3 regions of the Pseudomonas sp. o96-267 genome follow, and region 1 is predicted to be linked to each of the others. Evidence: riboswitches for the same ligand, from Rfam matches in the RefSeq annotation. Region 1 holds a riboswitch; each other region holds the start of a gene.

Region 1 (2,196 bases):
AGGGCGAGGAGTTGCTCTGCATGCAGACGGCCCAACTGAGCGCCGGCTGCGACCATGCACAGGCTTCTCTGCGCTTGTGGATAAATACCTGCCGGTGGGCGCATGAGCGTCGCGCTGGGCTGCCAGTTGGCCGGTGCCGGTTGCAGAGGGAAATCCAGTCGAGCTTGCAGGCGTTGCAGCAGGTCGCCAGGGGCGATGTGTGCCAGCAACTGGCGCATGCGCGACTGTTCGGGTGTGGCCTGTTCGAGGAACAGCAACAGGAGTTCACGCACCACGTCGAGCGCCTGCGTCGCCTCGATGCGAGCCAGTGGTTCGTCACCGGGGCAGCCGGCCAGGCCCAGCAGCAGGTGCTGGTCGTCTTCGGCGGCCAGCCACAGGTCGTGGGGGTGTTCGCGCATGGCCAGGGCTTCGCCGCCGTCCAGTTGCAGGGCGAACTTGGGTGACAGGGCATGCAACGCCGGGGTGTCCTGCAGCAGGTCGAGCAATTGGCCGGCCAGCGGACGCACGTCCATCCGCGCCTGCGGGTCGAGGCCGGCGGCGGGACTGAGCATCAGGTTGCGCACATCGTCGGCGGCGGCCACTCGCGGGCCGAGTTCGGCGCCGAGCAGGGCATCGATCAGCGGTGCTTCCTGGCCGGGCAGCACGCCACGGATCTGCAGGTTGCTGCGGTTGGTCAGCTCCAGCACGCCGCTGGCATGGCGCCGCGCCGCCTCGGCAAGCGCCCGCGCCTGGGCGCTGCGCAGCACGCCGCCGGGCAGCTTGACCCGGCAGATGCCACCGTCCAGCGCAGGCACGATGCGCAGCAGGCCGGGGCAGGCGGAAGGGCGGATGGAGGCGTTCAAACGGTCACCTGTGGATAACGACGCGGCGACCGAACCAGCGAAATCCCATAGGGGACTCCATGGCATCGGTACACCCCGCCCGATGTTGGCACTCGCGACCAGCGTTCGTCGGCAGGTCTCCTGGCTAACAGGTCTTCATCCGCCGCGCCTTCCCGGTTACCCAGTGGCCGATTGCGTTGGACTCGCTGTTTACAGTTGCGGGGGCAGCTCGGTCGCGATCAATGATCGCTCCGGATTCCCTCTTAGGCCCGCTGTTGAGTCGTATCGACTCAAGGGCACCGACGAAGGCGCTATTATGCCCGCTTTGCCCGGAGCGCGGACAGGCGGTCCGTCGGGCCTGTGCGAGGACATTGGATGAAACCCTGGTTGACCCTGGTCGGCATCGGCGAAGACGGCTATCCCGGCCTGGGCAAGGCCGCGCGTCGCGCCTTGCTGGCGGCCACGCGCATCGTCGGTGCGCCGCGCCAGCTGGCCTTGCTGCCGCCGTGCATCAGTGGCGAACGGGAAGTCTGGCCGAGCCCGTTCGATCTGCAGCCGTTGCTGGCCCGACGCGGCGAGGCGGTGTGCGTGCTGGCCAGCGGTGATCCGATGTTCTACGGCGTCGGTGCCAGTCTGGCGCGCCAGGTGTCGGCCGACGAGTTGCAGGTATTGCCGGCGCCGTCCTCGGTGTCGCTGGCGGCGGCGCGCCTGGGCTGGCCGTTGCAGGAGGCTGAGGTGGTCTCCTTGGTCGGCCGGCCGCTGGCCACGCTCAATGCCCGTTTCTATCCCGGTACGCGCCTGCTCGTATTGAGCGCTGATGGTGACACCCCTGCGCAGGTCGCCGAAGCCTTGTGCGCACGTGGTTTCGGCGCCAGCCGCCTGACCCTGCTGGAGCACCTTGGCGGGCCTGACGAGCGCCGCATCGAGGGCCTGGCCGCGAGCTGGAACCTGCCACGCGGTGCCGATCTCAATCTGCTGGCCGTAGAGTGCCTGGCCGACACCGGCGCGCAACTGCTGCCACCGACCTGCGGCCTGCCGGACGAGACCTACCGCCACGACGGGCAACTGACCAAGCGCGACGTGCGCGCCGTCACCCTGGCTCGGCTGGCGCCGCTGCCTGGCGAGTTGCTGTGGGATGTCGGCGCCGGTTGCGGCTCCATCGGCATCGAATGGATGCGCGCCCATCCGACCTGCCTGGCCATTGCCATCGAGGCCAACGAAGGGCGTCAGGATCATATCCGCCACAACCGTGATGCCCTCGGCGTGCCCGGTCTGCAACTGGTCGCTGGACATGCGCCCGAAGCACTGGATGGACTGCCGGCACCGGATGCGATCTTCATCGGCGGCGGCGTCACCGTGCCAGGCGTGCTCGATG
Region 2 (2,196 bases), on a different contig from region 1:
GGCCGAAATACTCCAACGTGTTCGGTCAGTGGCTGTGCGACATGGCCGAGCAGGACGCGCGCCTGGTCGGCATTACCCCGGCGATGAAGGAAGGCTCGGATCTGGTGGCGTTCAGCGAGCGCTTCCCCGAGCGCTACTTCGACGTGGCGATTGCCGAGCAGCACGCCGTGACCCTGGCCGCCGGCATGGCCTGCGAAGGTGCCAAACCGGTGGTGGCGATCTACTCCACCTTCCTCCAGCGCGCCTATGACCAACTGATTCACGACGTGGCCGTGCAGCACCTCGACGTGCTGTTCGCCATCGACCGTGCCGGTCTGGTCGGCGAAGACGGTCCGACCCATGCAGGCAGCTTCGACCTGTCTTACCTGCGCTGCATCCCCGGCATGCTGGTGATGACGCCGAGCGACGAGAACGAGATGCGCCGCATGCTCACCACCGGCCACCTGTTCGACGGCCCGGCAGCGGTGCGCTACCCGCGTGGCACCGGCCCCAATGCAGCGCTCGATGCCGGCCTGGAGCCGCTGGAAATTGGCAAGGCGGTGATACGCCGCCAGGGCAAGGACGTCGCCCTGCTGGCCTTCGGCGTGCAACTGGCCGAAGCCCTGCGCGTGGGTGAAACGCTGGATGCCACAGTGGTCGACATGCGCTTCGTCAAACCGCTGGACGAAGCCCTGCTGCGCGAACTGGCAGGTAGCCACACGCTGCTGGTGACCATCGAAGAAAACAGCATCATGGGCGGCGCCGGTAGCGCGGTCAGCGAATTCTTCGCCGCCGAGAACATCCAGATGTCGATGCTGCACCTGGGCCTGCCCGACTACTACGTCGAGCACGCCAAGCCCAGCCAGATGCTCGCCGAGTGCGGTCTCGACGAAGCAGGCATCGAACGCGCGGTACGTGAGCGTCTGAGTTTGCTTCAGGCCTGAGCATGAAGCCCGCTCATCGCTATATGAGCGGCGCTTGCTTGTGATTCATATGCGTGCGCACTAAGGTGCGCGCCATTCATGTTCCGCCAGGGTGCGCTGCGCAAGCAGTGTTAAACGGGAAGTCGGTGCGCTCGTCACGAGCAATGCCGACGCTGCCCCCGCAACGGTAATCGACTGCACGCGCTGAGCGTGCGCCACGTCCAACAGCCACTGGGCTCTGCCTGGGAAGGCGGACGCGGGTCGAGAGCCCGGAGACCGGCCAAGGCGGTGCGACTGGTGTTGCGGAGGGCAGCACGGTCAAGCGCCGTCCTGCGCTTGCGCCTGCCCTCCTCGACCGTCTGCCGCCCGTTGAGGAAAGAAAATGAAACTGTCCCGTCTGGCTCTGGCCATCGCCGTCATGCCAGGTCTCTCGCTGGCCGCCGAGCCCTACGTGGCCGAGCCGCTGGTCGTCACCTCCGGGCGCCTGGCCGAACCGCAAGCGCAGGCTACCGCGGCTACCACGGTGTTCGAGCGGGACGACATCGAACGTCTGCAGGTCAGTAGCGTGCCCGACCTACTCAGCCGCGTGCCCGGTGTGTCTATCGTACAAAGCGGCGGTCGCGGCAGCCTCACCAGTCTGTTCCTACGTGGCGCCAACGCCAACCAGACCCTAGTGCTGGTAGATGGCGTACGTCTGAATGCTGCTGCCAGCGGTCTGGCCCGTCTGGAGTTTCTCAGCCCCGATCAAATCGAGCGTATCGAGGTCGTGCGCGGCGCCCGCTCGGCGCTTTACGGCTCCGACGCCATTGGCGGAGTGGTCCAGATCTTCACTCGGCGCGGCGAGGATCGCCTGCAGCCGCGCCTACGCCTGGCCGCCGGCAGCCAACAGACCTTCGAGCGTAGCCTAGGCATGTCCGGCGGTGACCAGCGCACCCGCTTCGATCTCGGCGCAAGCCTGGTCGAACGCGCCGGCTTCGACCGCTCCCAAGATGGCCGTGGTTACGACAACGACCACGATGGCCTGCGCCGCAAGGCCTTCAACCTAAACCTCGATCATCGCTTCAACGACCGTCTCAAGGGAGGCCTGAGCCTGCTCGAGCAACATGGCGAGAGCGAGTACGACGACCTGTTCAGTTTCGATCCGGGCAACCCCAGCGAACGCTTCAGCGTCTCCAGCATTGCCGGCCATCTCGAAGCGCAACTCGCCAAAGACTGGAGCAGCCGCCTGGAGCTCGGTCATAGCGAGGACAAGAGCGAAAACCGCGACCCGCTGAATGCCGACAACAACTACGCC
Region 3 (2,196 bases), on a different contig from region 1:
GCAGGATATCGCCATGGCGCGTGCTGGCGACGCGGTTGCCGAGCAGCCCGGCAAAGGGCAAGTCAGGCTGGAAGGTGGCTAGGCCGTGGGCCAGCGCACCGAAGGTCTGCGCCATGGCCGAACCATCGATAACCCCCAGCACCGGCACGCCGAAATGACGCGCCAGGTCGGCCGCCGACGGTTTGCCGTCGAACAACCCCATCACACCTTCGATCAGGATCAGATCCGCTTCGCCCGCGGCCTGCCACAGCAGGCGACGGCTTTCTGCCTCACCGACCATGGCCAGGTCGAGCTGATACACCGGTGCACCGCTGGCACGAGCGTGGATCATCGGGTCGAGAAAGTCCGGTCCGCACTTGAACACTCGCACCCGCCGTCCCTGGCGCGTGTGCAGGCGCGCCAGGGCAGCAGTCACAGTGGTCTTACCCTGGCCGGAAGCCGGGGCGGCAATCAACAGAGCCGGACAGTGACGTGCTTCCATCAGAATTCGATGCCCTTCTGCGCCTTTACCCCGGATTTGAACGCATGCTTGACCAGGCTCATCTCGGTGACCGTATCAGCCGCCTCGATCATCCCCGGCAAGGCACCACGCCCGGTCACTACCACGTGCTGCAGCAGCGGCCGAGCCTCGATATCGGCCAGCACTGCGTCCAGTTCGAGGTAGCCATGCTTGAGGGCAATGTTCAGCTCGTCCAGCACCACCAGGCCGACGGACTCGTCGTTCAACAGGCGCCGAGCCACCGCCCAGGCCTCGTGCGCCTTGGCGATATCGCGCTGGCGGTCCTGGGTTTCCCAGGTAAAGCCCTCACCCATCACGTGGTAGCTGACTTCCTCGGGAAAGCGGCGGAAGAAGGTTTCCTCACCGGTGCTGGCAGCGCCCTTGATGAACTGCACCACACCGACCTTGAGGCCATGACCGAGCGCACGCGCGACCATACCGAAGGCACTGCTGCTCTTGCCCTTGCCATTGCCGCTGTGTACCAGCAACAGACCGTATTCGTCCTGGGCCTGGGCGATCTTTTCGTCGATCAGGGCTTTCTTGCGCTGCATGCGCGCCTTGTGGCGGGCATCGCGTTCGGTGGACTCGCTCATGCTGTGCTCCTGTACATCAGGCACCCGCGTCGACTGTCGGTAAACAGTACGAGCAACGATGGGGAGCAGATCGCGATGGTCCGCGCGTCCTCACCCAGGCGCCAATGGCTGGTCAGGCGAGCGGAAGACAGGAAGCACAACACCCCGGAAAAACCGGAGCGTCGGCCGGACAACGCCCTCCGCGATGCCGTGAAAATGCGACAGGCCGGTCTCCGGACTCGTGAGCGAACCCAAAGGTTCGGCACCGCGCCTTCCCGTGCGGTGCACAGTGGCCTTGAGCGGTGTTTGACTCACCTACCGTTGCGGGGGCAGCGCCGGCATTCGGACCGGCTTCCCTGTTTCACCCCATGGCTACCATTCACGGCAACTCGGGGCACCTGAAGCAAGGCGCGCAGGTTAGAGGCTGGCAGCCCTGCGCGTCAACGCCGAGACCGCTCAATGCCTGGGGGTGAAGCCCGGCGGCTGCTGGCCAGCCATTCGACGAAGGTGCGCAAGCGCTCATCACCCAGCAGCGCGTCACGACTGTTGTAGGTCAGCGCCAGCTCCTTTTCGCTGAACAGCCGGTGAATCTGATTGTGGCAGGCGCGGCAGACCCAAAGCGTAGCCGTGATGCGCTCATGACGAGCGAAACGCTTCTGCACGTAGGTCTTGTCGTGCAGTGCCTTGGGAATCAGATGATGACGCGTCAACGCAACGGGCCGCGCGCACAGCTCGCACACCTCGGGCTGAGGCGGTAGGCGAATGGGATCGACCATGGACAGTAATTCAGGGGTTACGCGCTAGCTCTGGCGTGATGACGCGCTTGGCATCGAGATAGACGCCCTGCCAATAACCGCTGGTGAGGGTGTCCAGGCGCACCGTACCGCCGGTAGAGGGAGCATGCACGAAGCGGCCGTCGCCGACATAGATGCCGGCATGGCTGACGGTGCGCCCACCATTGGTGGCAAAGAACACCAGGTCACCACTTTTCAAGGCGTCGCGGCGGACATCAGGGGTGCGCATGGCACTCAGCTCACGCGTCGAACGCGGCAGACTGATACCGGCAGCATCACGATAAACGTAGCCGATCAGGCCACTGCAGTCGAAACCACCTTCCGGGGTATT

The links. Region 1 has a riboswitch for cobalamin ahead of cobG (precorrin-3B synthase). Riboswitches for the same ligand answer to the same signal wherever they lie in the genome.
Region 2: linked by a shared signal. The riboswitch ahead of EGJ86_RS12605 (TonB-dependent receptor domain-containing protein) and the one ahead of cobG (precorrin-3B synthase) in region 1 are both predicted to bind cobalamin.
Region 3: linked by a shared signal. The riboswitch ahead of cobO (cob(I)yrinic acid a,c-diamide adenosyltransferase) and the one ahead of cobG (precorrin-3B synthase) in region 1 are both predicted to bind cobalamin.

What each region holds. Positions count from the first base shown of each region.
Region 1 covers NZ_RHQP01000004.1:121,890-124,085, reverse strand. The annotation lists gene cobG (precorrin-3B synthase) at 1-842, opposite strand, end outside; cobalamin riboswitch at 935-1,140, opposite strand; gene cbiE (precorrin-6y C5,15-methyltransferase (decarboxylating) subunit CbiE) at 1,197-2,196, shown strand, end outside.
Region 2 covers NZ_RHQP01000015.1:86,773-88,968, reverse strand. The annotation lists gene dxs (1-deoxy-D-xylulose-5-phosphate synthase) at 1-923, shown strand, start outside; cobalamin riboswitch at 996-1,202, shown strand; gene EGJ86_RS12605 (TonB-dependent receptor domain-containing protein) at 1,285-2,196, shown strand, end outside.
Region 3 covers NZ_RHQP01000008.1:19,937-22,132, forward strand. The annotation lists gene EGJ86_RS07035 (cobyrinate a,c-diamide synthase) at 1-481, opposite strand, end outside; gene cobO (cob(I)yrinic acid a,c-diamide adenosyltransferase) at 481-1,092, opposite strand; cobalamin riboswitch at 1,278-1,488, opposite strand; partial or broken gene EGJ86_RS07045 (hypothetical protein) at 1,528-1,847, opposite strand; gene EGJ86_RS07050 (C40 family peptidase) at 1,858-2,196, opposite strand, start outside.